Regions from separate parts of the Arthrobacter sp. Sr24 genome, predicted to be linked through region 1. Evidence: riboswitches for the same ligand, from Rfam matches in the RefSeq annotation. Region 1 holds a riboswitch; each other region holds the start of a gene.
What was found. Region 1 has a riboswitch for S-adenosylmethionine ahead of ACX80D_RS06525 (hypothetical protein). Riboswitches for the same ligand answer to the same signal wherever they lie in the genome.
Positions count from the first base shown of each region.

Region 2: linked by a shared signal. The riboswitch ahead of ACX80D_RS03540 (bifunctional o-acetylhomoserine/o-acetylserine sulfhydrylase) and the one ahead of ACX80D_RS06525 (hypothetical protein) in region 1 are both predicted to bind S-adenosylmethionine.
Region 3: linked by a shared signal. The riboswitch ahead of ACX80D_RS00710 (ABC transporter ATP-binding protein) and the one ahead of ACX80D_RS06525 (hypothetical protein) in region 1 are both predicted to bind S-adenosylmethionine.
Region 4: linked by a shared signal. The riboswitch ahead of ACX80D_RS02935 (aminotransferase class V-fold PLP-dependent enzyme) and the one ahead of ACX80D_RS06525 (hypothetical protein) in region 1 are both predicted to bind S-adenosylmethionine.

Region 1 is NZ_JBTNDB010000006.1:153,980-157,166, forward strand. It holds gene ACX80D_RS06520 (biotin/lipoyl-containing protein) at 428-658, shown strand; gene ACX80D_RS06525 (hypothetical protein) at 826-1,125, opposite strand; SAM riboswitch class IV at 1,138-1,248, opposite strand; gene ACX80D_RS06530 (sodium:solute symporter family protein) at 1,336-2,859, opposite strand; gene ACX80D_RS06535 (helix-turn-helix domain-containing protein) at 3,080-3,187, shown strand, end outside.
Region 2 is NZ_JBTNDB010000003.1:123,188-126,374, forward strand. It holds gene ACX80D_RS03535 (Tex family protein) at 1-1,485, shown strand, start outside; SAM riboswitch class IV at 1,644-1,760, shown strand; gene ACX80D_RS03540 (bifunctional o-acetylhomoserine/o-acetylserine sulfhydrylase) at 1,838-3,154, shown strand.
Region 3 is NZ_JBTNDB010000001.1:135,076-138,262, forward strand. It holds gene ACX80D_RS00705 (aliphatic sulfonate ABC transporter substrate-binding protein) at 1-801, opposite strand, end outside; gene ACX80D_RS00710 (ABC transporter ATP-binding protein) at 867-1,712, opposite strand; SAM riboswitch class I at 1,719-1,832, opposite strand; gene ACX80D_RS00715 (CoA-binding protein) at 1,927-2,343, shown strand; gene ACX80D_RS00720 (hypothetical protein) at 2,456-2,668, shown strand; gene ACX80D_RS00725 (polysaccharide deacetylase family protein) at 2,705-3,187, shown strand, end outside.
Region 4 is NZ_JBTNDB010000002.1:211,173-214,359, forward strand. It holds gene ACX80D_RS02930 (Gfo/Idh/MocA family protein) at 1-502, shown strand, start outside; gene ACX80D_RS02935 (aminotransferase class V-fold PLP-dependent enzyme) at 439-1,851, opposite strand; SAM riboswitch class IV at 1,896-2,009, opposite strand; gene hisN (histidinol-phosphatase) at 2,168-2,983, opposite strand.

The sequences.
Region 1 (3,187 bases):
GCAACCACTGTAGCGCGGAATCACGCGGTTTTTTGGTCGGTAGTCCTCGGAAAAAAGTTTAGGTAGCCCGCAAAATATCGTAACTATGAACGAGGTCATAGAAAGTACTGATCGGCAGTCAGATCAAGACCACAGACAAGTCGCGTCAAGAAAATCAGAAGGGAGAAATGACCGCCAAAAACACCGCCAGGAGGCTGCTAATGCAGAATCAGATTGAGGTGATGGGTTAGCCCTAAGAGTTGAGGCCTCTCCAGGGAGCCCGATGCGGCCGTCACCGAGCACGATCCCAACCCGGTTCGGACCTGAGTCAGCACTGAAACCGGTGATCCCGGCCCTATGGGCCCATTCCGTCCGCTGAGGAACTGGAATAGGCTGTGTTGCCAACGGCCGCAAGCACTGTGGCCGCTGTCCGAAAGGCGGTTGCCGCATGACTGAAATGCTCTTCCCAAAGATGACAGGGGACGCTAGCGAGCCCGGCGTTGTCTCTACTTGGTATGTCCAAGATGGTGATCAGGTCACAGAAAAGCAGCTGATCGCCGAGGTCTCGATTCACAAGGTCGACGCCGAGATTTACGCGCCCGTTCCCGGTACCGTCAAGCTCCGGGTTGACGAAGGGGACGAGGTGGCTCAGGGTGCGGTGATCGCCGCGATCGAATAGTCCCCAACTCCTCCCGAACTGAGCCGCTGGCGCGTCTTAGTGCGGGTCCCTGGGAGTTGTGGGCCCACCCAACTCCTCCCGAACTGAGCCGCTGGCGCGTCTTAGTGCGGGTCCCTGGGAGTTGTGGGCCCACCCAACTCCTCCCGAACTGAGCCGCCCGCCCCAGCTCAGAACGTGGAGAGCCGGAAGCCCACGTTGCGTCCGGCCCGCACACCATTCTGAGCCACCGTGATGACCAAGGTGCCCAGTTCCGGAATCCAGCGTGCCGGGCGCACTGCCTGGGTCAAGGCCGTGGCGAGCTGTTCCGGCTCCTGCGTCTGGTAGTCGTGGAAGCCGTTGGGGGTCTGAAACGAGACCGCACCACGGTTCACATCCACTGCAGGCAGTACCGGGATTCCGGCGGATTTCGCAGGTTGATTCCCCGCGTTTTGACGCTGACGGGACGTGACAGGGGTGCTCGAAGACATGGCGATGACCTTTGCTTGCTCTTGCCCGCGGAGGTTTCCGGGGGCCGCTTCCTCATCCGAACCACCCGTGAAGCATGGGGTTGGCGTGCGGCCAGTCGGAGCTTGGCGCCGCATCTCTTGAAGCTGTCCCAATACTACTGTTTTAAAGTACGACGGCGGGTGGTGACGTAATAAATTACGTCACCACTCGCCGTCGTACTTCTGAGAAGGTTACTTCGCCAAGGTGGCGGTTTCCTCATCCGGGTTGGAGTCCGTGGCTGCCGCGGCGAGGCGGTCATCCCACCCCTTGCGGATGTGCGCAGGGGTGACCGGGGTCAGTAGGGAGACAACAACGTAGACCAGCAGCGAGGCGATGAGGCCGACGTAGATGGGTTCGTTGGCGTAGATGCCGTCGGCGCTGGGGATGGTTCCCGTGGCGTACAGGACCAGCATGACCAGGGTCAGCGCGCAACCCACGGCCATGGACCAAGCGGCGCCCAGGCCGGTGCCGCGCTTCCACACCAGGCCGCCGATGATGGCGACGAGGAGGCCGCCTACCAGGATGTCGTAGGCGATGGTCAGGGCGAACACCACATCGTTGACCACGATCGAGATCACGATGACCATGACGCCCAAGATCAATACGTACCAGCGGTTGGCGCGGACATCGTGCTCGGGGTTTGAGGTGTCGGAAGCGTCGATGGTCTTGCCGAACCAGCTGGCCACGAAAGGGACAACGTCCTTGCGGGCTACTGTGGCGGCGGCAATAAGGGCACCGGATGCAGTGGACATCATGGCGGCCACGGCGGCTGCCATGACAATGCCGCCGATCCCCATGGGCAGCAGGTTAGTGGCGACCTCGGCGTAGACAACGTCCTTGCCCAGCCCTGCAACATCGATGTTAGGCAGCGCCACAAAAGCGGCCATACCGATCATGGCACCGGCAACGCCGTACAAGATGCAGTAGATGCCAGCGGTGGCGCCGCCCCAACGAGCCACCTGGGGATCGCGGGCTGTGAAGACGCGCTGCCAAATGTCTTGGCCAATCAATAGGCCCAAGGTGTAGACCACAAAGTAAGTGATGATGGTCTGCACGCCGATGCCATCCCACTGGAAGAAGCTGGCGTCAACGCGTTCCTTGATGCCGGAGAGTCCGCCAGCTGCGTTCCACGTGAAGGGCAGCATGAGCAAGAAGATACCCACGGTTTTAATGACGAACTGGACCTGATCGGCCAGCGTGATGGACCACATGCCGCCAATGGTTGAGTAAATCAGCACGATCACACCGCCGATGGCAATGGCGAGCCAGCGGTCTAGGCCGAACAGCACCATGAAGATGGTGGCGTAGGCGCCGGTGGAGGTTGCCGAGATCATGATGGTGTACGCCAGCATGACAATGCCGGACATCTTGGTTGCTTCGGCGCCGTAGCGCAGGCTCAACATTTGCGAGACCGTGTAGATCTTCAATTTCTGCAATGTTGGGGCGAAGAGCAGGCTCAGCAGCAGTACGCCGACGCCGATCGCGACCACCAGCCACATGCCGGAGATGCCGAACTTATAGCCCAGCCCCACCCCACCAACGGTGGAAGCGCCGCCGAGGACCACCGCGGCCATGGTGCCGGTGTAAAGGAAGGGGCCCAGGCGCCTTCCGGCAACGAGATAGTCGCTATTATTCTTGGTTCGCGATTTACCCCACCAGCCAAAGGCCAGCATGGCCACCAAATATAAGACGACTATGGCAATGTTTAAGTCCATGAAGGGCTCCAGTGTGCGAAAGTTGGGGATCTAGCCGTGCTGCCCGTGGCATTTGGGCTACTCCGTGCGACTACAGAGTAGTCGAGAGGCTACGTAGCTAAGGTCCCACTAGCGGGTATTGCCTGTTGAGCAACATTTGTTGTCTATTAGAATAAACTGTGATCGTGGTTACAGTCAAAGTACCGCTAGAATTCTTTGGATCGCTATGTAAGGAGCCATCATGAAAGCGTTAGCCCTAGAGCCCAGTTTTGGGCCGGTTGCTATTGGCTCGCGCATCCGTGCGGCCCGCCAGGATCAGCGCCTAACCATTGAGCAAGTCGCTGAGGCT
Region 2 (3,187 bases), on a different contig from region 1:
GCCGCACCGGCTGGAAACCGTTCCACTCTGGGACTGGATCCCGGGCTGCGCACTGGCACCAAAGTAGCGGTGGTGGACGGCACGGGAAAGGTTGCCGCTACCGAGACCATCTATCCGCACGCACCGGCAAAGCGCTGGAATGAAGCCCTGGCAACCTTGGTCTCACTGAGCCAGCGGCATGACGTTGAGCTGATTGCCATTGGCAACGGGACGGCCAGTCGCGAGACCGACAAGCTGGCTGCTGAACTTGTGGCTGAACTCAAACGGCTCAATCCTGAGCGTTCGGTCACCAAGCTGGTGGTCTCCGAGGCCGGCGCTTCCGTGTATTCCGCCTCGGCGTTGGCGAGCGCCGAACTGCCCGGCATGGATGTCTCTCTGCGCGGTGCCGTCTCGATTGCGCGCCGCCTGCAGGACCCGCTGGCCGAGCTCGTCAAAATTGAGCCCAAGTCCATTGGCGTTGGCCAATACCAGCACGATCTCACCCCGGCCAAACTGGACCGTTCCCTAGATGCCGTGGTGGAAGACTGCGTCAATGCGGTGGGCGTGGATCTGAACACGGCCTCGCCAGCACTCTTGGCGAGGGTGGCCGGCGTCGGCCCTCTTTTGAGTGAGAACATTGTGGCTCACCGCAATGAGAACGGCCCCTTCAAGAAGCGCCGCGAGCTGCTTAAGGTGGCACGGCTGGGCCCGAAGGCGTTCGAACAATGCGCTGGATTCCTGCGGATTACCGGGGGAGCGGAGCCGCTGGACGCCTCTAGTGTGCACCCCGAAGCGTACGGAGTAGCGCGCAAAATTCTCGTCGCGGCCGGCGCTGGAGCGCATGAGATCGCCGGCGGAGTGGGGGCCGTGGCTTCGGTGAATCCGGCCGATTTTATTGAGGGAGAGTTCGGTCTGCCCACTGTCAGGGACATCATTGCCGAGCTGCAAAAGCCAGGGCGTGACCCGCGGCCGCGCTTTGAAACCGCCACGTTCACCGATGGCATCGAGAAGATCACGGATCTGCGCCCCGGCATGATTTTGGAAGGCACGGTCTCAAATGTGGCAGCGTTCGGCGCCTTCGTGGACATCGGTGTGCATCAGGACGGGCTGGTGCACGTCTCGGCCATGAGCAACAGCTTCGTGTCGGATCCGCACACGGTGGTTAAATCCGGCCAGGTGGTGCGCGTGAAGGTGCTGGAAGTGGCGCCCGAACGCAAACGAATTTCACTCACGCTGCGCTTGGACGATGAAGTGGGTGTCGGGGCCCACGCTAATTCCAAGGGTGCTGCTTCCAGAGGTTCCGGTTCCAGAGGTTCCGCCGAGGAGCCCACTAGGACGTCCGACGTCGGCTCCCGCACTTCCGGGCGTCCATCACCTTCGCGCCCGCAGCGCGCAGCTCAGCCTGGCGGGAATCAGAAGGGTGCGCAGCAGGGGCGGACAAGTGCTGCGCCGCAGGCCAATACAGCCATGGCCGAGGCGCTGCGGCGTGCGGGGTTGGGCAAGTAGCGCCCGGCACCACCGAAAGAAGAGGGTGAAAGTCGCTCATCGTTCACTAATTCATCCTCTGGCATCTTTTTGGCGGGTTTTCAAACAGATGTTCGCCAATAGTCATAAAGTCGTCATATTGTTGCGGGTTCGCGGGGGATCTTCCACACTGGAAGTTAGGTCATGAGTGTCAGCGAATAGCCCCGGCTTGCTGACCGGCAACCCTCCTTCCGCGGTGGGGTGCCCCGGGTGAAGACCTGGCATCGAACCATCCGGTTCCGGTGCAAGCGCGGGCCGTATCTGTTCAAGGCCCTTCCCGCAGTGCGCGGTGAAGGGCTTTTGCTGTAGGCCACTAGTGTGAAGGAACCCACCCATGAGTAACGGTTGGTCATTTGAAACCCGTCAGATCCATGTAGGTCAGGAGCCCGACGCCACCACAGGCGCCCGTGCACTCCCGATCTACCAGACCACATCCTTCGTGTTCCCTTCGGCCGAGAGTGCAGCAGCACGGTTCGCCCTAGCTGAGCTAGAGCCGATCTACACCCGTATTGGCAACCCCACCACGGACGCCGTCGAGCAGCGTGTAGCAAGTTTGGAAGGCGGTGTTGCCGCGCTCTTGCTCGCCTCCGGTCAGGCAGCTACCACCTTTGCCATCTTGAACCTCGCCGAAGCAGGCGACCACATCGTTTCCAGTCCTAGTGTTTATGGGGGCACATTCAACCTGCTGGCTCACACGCTGAAGAAGCTAGGCATTGAGGTCACTTTCGTCGATGATCCCGATAACCTGGATCAGTGGCGTGCAGCCGTTCGCCCGAACACCAAAGCCTTTTTCGGTGAGACGGTATCGAACCCGCGCCAGGACGTGTTGGACCTGGAAAACATCAGCGCTATTGCCCACGAGGCTGGCGTGCCGTTGATTGTGGACAACACCTTGGCCACCCCGTACTTGATCCGCCCCCTCGAATGGGGTGCCGATATTGTGATCCATTCGGCCACCAAATACCTCGGTGGGCACGGCACCGCCATTGGTGGCGTCATTGTGGATGGCGGCAAGTTCGATTTCGCGGCTAACCCGGAGAAGTTCCCCGGCTTCAACACCCCGGATGAGACCTACAACGGGCTGGTGTATGCCCGTGATTTGGGTGTGGGCAGTGCTCTCGGAGCCAACTTGGCCTACATCCTCAAGGCTCGTGTTCAGCTGCTGCGTGATCTGGGCTCGGCCATCTCGCCGTTCAACGCGTTCCTGATTGCTCAGGGCATCGAGACGCTGAGCTTGCGCATCGAGCGCCACGTCAGCAACGCCGTCACCGTCGCACAGTGGCTCGAGAGCAATGAAAACGTTGAGGCCGTCGCGTATGCCGGTATTCCCTCCAGCCCCTGGTTCGAGCGCGGACGCAAGTACAGCCCCAACGGCACCGGTGCCATCATCGCCTTCGACATTGTGGGCGGTGCCGAAGCTGGCAAGCGCTTTGTTGATGGCTTGGAACTGCACTCGCACGTTGCCAACTTAGGTGATGTCCGCTCCTTGGTCATTCACCCCGCTTCCACCACGCATGCTCAACTCTCGCCCGAGCAGCAGCTTGCCGCCGGTGTGCGCCCCGGGCTGGTTCGCCTCTCGGTCGGTTTGGAAAACGTCGCCGATATAATCGCCGATCTGGAAGCCGGATTCCGCGCCGCAAAATCGGCCTAATGCCATGGAACACGCGGTGGACAAAGTAGTGGA
Region 3 (3,187 bases), on a different contig from region 1:
CAGGATCTGAGCCGTTTCTTCCGGATTTGCCGCAGCCCAGACGCGGGCCTTTTCGTAGGCGTCCACCACGGTCTGTGCCAACTCAGGCTTTTCTTTCAGGAATGACTCGGTGGCGTTGAGGAATCCGTAAGTATTGAAATCAAGGTTCCGGTAGAAGAGCGTAGCGCCCTCCTGCTCGGCCGTGGCCATGATGGGGTCCAGGCCGGACCAAGCATTTACAGAACCGTTTGCTAGCGCAGCGCGACCGTCGGCGTGCTGTAGGTTCTCCACCGTCACGTCTTTGGTACTAAGACCGGCTTCCTCCAGTGCCTGGACCAAGAAGAAGTAGGGATCGGTGCCTTTGGTGGCGGCCACGGACTTGCCCTTAAGATCGGCAACTTTGGTGATGCCGGAATCCTTGTTGGTGACCAGTGCTGCCCACTCAGGCTGGGAGTAGAGCGAGATGGTTTTGATGGGGGAGCCGTTGGCCCGTGCCAGCAGCGCGGCGGAGCCAGCAGTGGAACCAACATCGATCGCTCCAGCACGCAGTGCCTCATTGGCCTTGTTGGAGCCGGCGGACTGCAGCCATTTCACGGTGACGTTCTTCGGCGCCAGAGTTGCCTCCAACCAGCCCTTTTCCTTGATGATCAAGCTGAGCGGGTTGTAGGTGGCGAAGTCGATGTTGAGAGTGTCAGAGCCGCCCGCTTTGCCAGCGGCGTTGGTTGCTGCGTCCTCACCGGCGCAGCCAGCCAGGGCCAGAGCGGAGACGGCGGCGGTGAAACCTAGGAAGGATCGGCGGTTGAAATGAGCTGAATTAGGCATAGTGGTCCTCAAAATGGGTGTGCTGATGAAAGAAAGAAAGAAAGAAGGTAACTAGAAAGAAGTGGCTAGTGGCCGTCGACGCCGAGGCTGCCAAGCAGTGAGCTGCGCAGTCCGGCCAGTTCTGTTGAAGCCCGGTCTCGGGGGCGTGCACCGGGCACATCCACGGTCCGCACAATGGTGCAACCGGGCTGGCCGGTGCCGTCGTCGCCGAGCAGGATGATGCGGTCAGCGAGCTGCAACGCCTCATCCACATCGTGGGTGACCAGCAGAACCGTGGTCGGTTCGGCTGAATGGATATCCAGCAGCAGATCCTGCATGGTGATTCTGGTCAGAGCATCTAGTGCACCAAAGGGTTCATCCAGTAAGAGAACACCGGGATTGCGGGCCAAAGCGCGGGCCAACGATGCCCGCTGGGCCATGCCGCCGGAGATTTCCCGGGGCCGGTGTCCAGCGAAGGATGAGAGGCCCACCAGTTCCAGCAGGTTTTCCACTACGTGGCGGCTGCGTGCTGAGTCTGCTCCGGATGGAACTCCGATCGCCACGTTGCTGGCGATCGATTTCCAAGGCAGGAGACGGGGTTCTTGGAAGGCTACGGCGCAGCGTGAGTCAATCCCGGATACTTCTGTTCCGTCAATGGTCACAGATCCGCTGCTGGGGGCGTCGAGCCCGGCAACGGCACGCAATAGGGTGGATTTTCCGCAGCCGGAAGGTCCTAGCAGGGCTACGATTTCCCCAGCCTGAATATCAAAGGAAACATCCCGGAGCACCGTGTGCGTTCCGCCCTTTGAACTGAAGGACCGGCCAAGTCCCTGAAAGGCAACCGGCATGGCCGCAGTGCCTTGGGGATCGGAAATTACCGCTGGCAAAAACACTGATTCGGCAGGTGCCGAGCGCGAAAGTAAAGCAGACATCACAACACTCCATCGTTCCTGGCGGTAGCACCCTGCCGGCGATGACTCCTCTTGCAGAGGCGTCAACCAGGGTTGCTGCGGCGTCAATGAGCCAGATCTCTCGGCCGCTCGGGATGGTCATCTCAAGACTAAGACGAAGTGGCGTGACGGCAGAAATCGGCAAGTGCGTCGAGTTCGCGAGGCGTAACAATCGGTGGGGGACTAGGCTCGTAACATGGCACACATCAATGATCCGCAGCTGATCCACCGGCTTCTGAGTACCCCCGGACGTTGGGCTGTGGTGGGCTTGTCCGGTAACCCGCTGCGTCCTGCTGTCAGTGTTTCCTTGTTCCTTCAGCAGCACCTGGGTCAGGAGATTATCCCGGTGAGTTTGAAGGGCGACGACGTCCATGGCGCCAAGGGATATAAGACCCTGGCTGAGGTCCCAGGCAGCATCGATGTGGTGGATTGCTTTGTGAACTCCGCCAAGGTGGGAGCCGTGGTTGACCAAGCCATAGCAGTAGGTGCCAAAGCGGTGTGGCTCCAACTGGGCGTTATTGACGAAGACGCGGCCCAGCGTGCCCAGGCTGCTGGTCTTGACGTGGTGATGAATACCTGCCCCAAGATTGAAGCTGCAAAACTTGGGCTCTAAGCGGCTCCAGCTGTGCCGCTAGCCGATCTCCGGAAACCAGAAACAGAAACCAGAAAAGCTACTTATTCCCCGCCACCTTGATCTGTCCCCTGGACCTGGACGTGGCCGTTGGGTGGCCTTATCGGTGCTGGTGCTCGCGATCGCCCTCGTGGCCACCGGACTGTGGTGGGCCAACACCAATAGTTCAGCGTTGCCGGCCGCTGTGGTAGTTGGCCCAGCCACCACTGAGCCGCCCATCGTTACTGTCGCTGCCTCAAGTACCCCAGTGGAAAGTGGGGCGGCCTCGAGTACGCAAGCTCCGGCGTCGGATATTCCCAGCAGCTAGCTTCCCAAGAACCCGCTCACCGGGAGGGTGGATACGTTGGAGGGGCTGGTGCCGGGCTGCGTGCCGCTGCCCATCGTAGACGGGCTGGCGCCGGTGCTGACCAAGGTGTCTACCGAGCAAAAAGTGGTGTTTTTGACGGTCGACGACGGTGCGATCAAGCGGGATTCGTTCCTGGCGTTACTGGAGAAAAATGGGATCAAGGCGTCGCTGTTTCTGGCTCACAATTATATTGCTGGAAGCTCAGACTTTTATAGAAAATACACTGCGGCCGGACACCTCATCGAGAACCACACCATGACCCACGATTTGGGATTTATCCAGCTCAGTTACGAACAGCAAAAGGCCGAAATTTGCGGTATGGCTGACTTTGAAGAGCAACAGTTTGGCCGCCGGCCGGTCTTCTTTCGCCCGCCCGGCGGCCCGTACACCCTGGCCACCCGGCGGGCTGTTGCGGCGTGCGGCATGAAGGTCATTGTGGCTTGGGAAAGCAAGGCCAATGCAGGCGGAATGGATTACCAA
Region 4 (3,187 bases), on a different contig from region 1:
CAACAGTATTCATGCCAGCGGCACCCTCACCCCCAACGGTGTGGATCTGCACAATGCACTCTCCCTGACCTACGACGGCGGCGGGCACGCGCACATCATCACCTCCATCGGAAGTGAATGCCCAAGCATCGTTACAGTTGGCGGCACAGAAGGCTGGTTACAGTCCTCCGGTCCTCTGTTCAATCCGGCTGAGCTCATTGTCCAGCCCCGTCAGGGCACACTACGCAAGGAAACCTTTGAAGTTGTTGGGAACGGCTTTAGCTACGAACTTCGTGAAGTGAGCCGCTGCCTGCAGGCCGGACTGCTTGAAAGCCCTTTCATGACTGTCCAAGAATCCGTGGACATGATGGGGTTGTTGGATGAGGCGCGCCTGCAAATGAACGTGCGCTATCCCAGTGACACCTTGGCTGCGCTAGCGTCTGGTGTGAGGGAGCTGGGTCAGTCCGTTGTGCAAGGGGCTGCCCCCGCTGTACCTGGGGTATTCGGAGCCCACTGCGGGTAGCTGCGATCATCGCTCGCCGGGACCCAGCGCCCGGCATCCACCACGTAATCCCAGCCCAGGCCCTCGCGCAACAACGCCGCCACTCCAGCGATCAATCGCCGGGAATCCTCAAGCCGGGAACCCACTCCAAAGCTGGCGCGTAGCGAACCGGCCGGCAAGCCCAGACGGTTCAGCAATGGGTGGGCACAGAATTTTCCGTCACGGACCCCAACGCCATGCTCGGCGGAGAGATAAGCGGCGACCAGTCCGGCGTCGTACCCGGTAACCGAGAAATTGACGACGCCGATGCTCCCGCACTCCGGGTGCGTGTGCGCGTCCTGGAACAGCGAGTGGACCGTGACGCCGTCGATCTCGTTGAGCCCTGCCACCAGATGGGTGCGCAGGCTCTGCTCGTGATGGTGCCAGTCATCGGGGTCCAAAGCGGACAGTACCGAGGCCGCTTTGGCGAGGGTTGCAGCGCCCAGCACGTTGGGAGTGCCGCCTTCGTGGCGGGCCGGGCCTTGCGCCCAAATGATCGATTCGAGCCGGACATCCTTCACAGCCCCGCCGCCAGCGAGGTGCGGGTGGCCAGCGTCGAGCCAATCAGGGCGACCCACCAGAACGCCCGCGCCGAAGGGGGCGTACAACTTGTGACCGGAGAAGGCCACGTAGTCAATTCCGGTATCGGCCAGGTTAATGCGGCGGTGTGGAGCCAGCTGGGCGGCATCAACCACGATCCGGGCACCATATTGGTGCGCAAGAGTGGCCAGTTCCGCGATGGGGAGCACCTCACCGGTGACATTGGAGGCGCCGGTGACAGCTAGGAGCAGCACGTTTCCGGCGCGGAGCTGCGTTTCCACGCGGGCCAGAGTGGATGCGATGGAACTGGCGGCCACTACGGAACGGTGGGGGAGTGCCTGCCAGGGCAGCAGGTTGGCGTGGTGTTCAATGTCCAGATACAGCACCTCGCCGTGGACGTTGGAACGGCCCTCGGCGTAGCCGCGCCGCTTCAGGAGCGATTCCACGCAGCCAGCCAAAAGGTTCAGCGAATCGGTGGTGTTGCGGGTGAAAATGACGGTGTCATCCGCCCGGGCGCCAACAAACTGGGCCACGATTTTGCGGGCATTTTCATACACCGAGGTGCTCACTTGCGAGGCGAAGCCGGCCCCGCGGTGAACGCTCGCGTAATACGGCAAAACCTCGTTCAGATGCACTGCCACTTCTTCAACGGCCGGGGCCGACGCTGCGTAGTCAAGGTTTGCGTACCGCACCTGCCCGCCCTGGATTAGCGGAGCGGCCAGGTCCTGACCCACCACGGGTAACAGGGGCGCGTCGGCAAGTTGGATGTGGTCCAAGACGGCAGAGCTCATGAGAAATTCCTTTTACACCTTGGGACCTTTTGGGGGTGCCAAGAAGTCCGCGCTTGCCAGAGCCGAACGGCTTTGGCCAGGTCGTCACCCGGGGCACCCCGCCGCGAAAGGAGGGTTGCCGGCCAGCAAACCGGGGTTTAGCGCTGGCACTCGTGACCTATGCCCCAAAGAGTAGCCCAAGATTTTTACTGGTGCATCTATTACGTTTCGTTTCTCTTAGCTTGGCTACCACGGCGGCAGGGGAGAAAAAGAACGACGGCGGGAGGCCGCCGTCGTTCTTAACTCATCTGTGCTTCTTGCTGGGAAGGGGTGGGGACTAACCCAGCAGGTCATCCCAATTCGGGTTCAGACGCCGCAGAACTTCCGTGTGCAAGATGGAATTGGTGGCCAATGCGTTGCCGCCGAAGGGGCCTTCGGCGCCTTCGAGTGAGGTGAAGCGGCCGCCGGCTTCCTGCACGATCGGGACCAGAGCCGCCATGTCGTAAAGGTTTAATTCGGGTTCGCAGGCAATGTCGACGCTGCCCTCGGCAACCATGCAGTACGACCAGAAATCGCCGTAGGCCCGAGTGCGCCAGACATCGTCGGTGAGGGAGATGAACTCGTCGCGGTTGCCGCGCTCCTTCCAGCCGGTGAGCGATGAATAGGATAGCGAGGCGTCTTTGAGCTCGGCGACATTGGAGACGCGGATGCGGGTGGCTGCTGCGAGGGATTTGCCCATGTACGCGCCTGTTCCCTGTGCCGCCCACCAACGTTTGCCCAGGGCAGGTGCGCTGACTAGCCCAACGACGGGAACGCCGTCGTCCACCAGTGCGATTAGCGTGGCCCAAACAGGAACGCCACGGACAAAGTTCTTGGTCCCGTCGATGGGGTCGATGATCCAGCGGCGCGAACCGTGGCCACTGCTGCCGAACTCCTCGCCCAGCACGGCATCACGCGGGCGGACCCGGGACAGCTGGCCACGAATAGACTCCTCGGCGGCCTTGTCGGCATCGGTGACAGGGGTCAGGTCCGGCTTGGTCTCAATGGCCAAATCCAGCGCCTTGAAGCGGGACATGGTCAGGGAATCCACGCTGTCTGCCAGCACGTGGGCCAGGCGGAGGTCATCGTTGTACGTCTGGGGTGGGGTCATCATACGTTTACGCTATCGCGGTTTAGTTCTAATCCCTGCCATGACGCCACTTTCAGGGACGTATACGCACCACTGGACTCCAGTGGCGCGTATAGCCACCGGCGCCCTGCACGCATACGCACCACTCGAGGTGAGTGGTGCGTCTAGGTGCTCATACGCACCACTTGGCCTCAGTGGTGCGTATGAGTGCGGAGCGGGCGTGCAGAG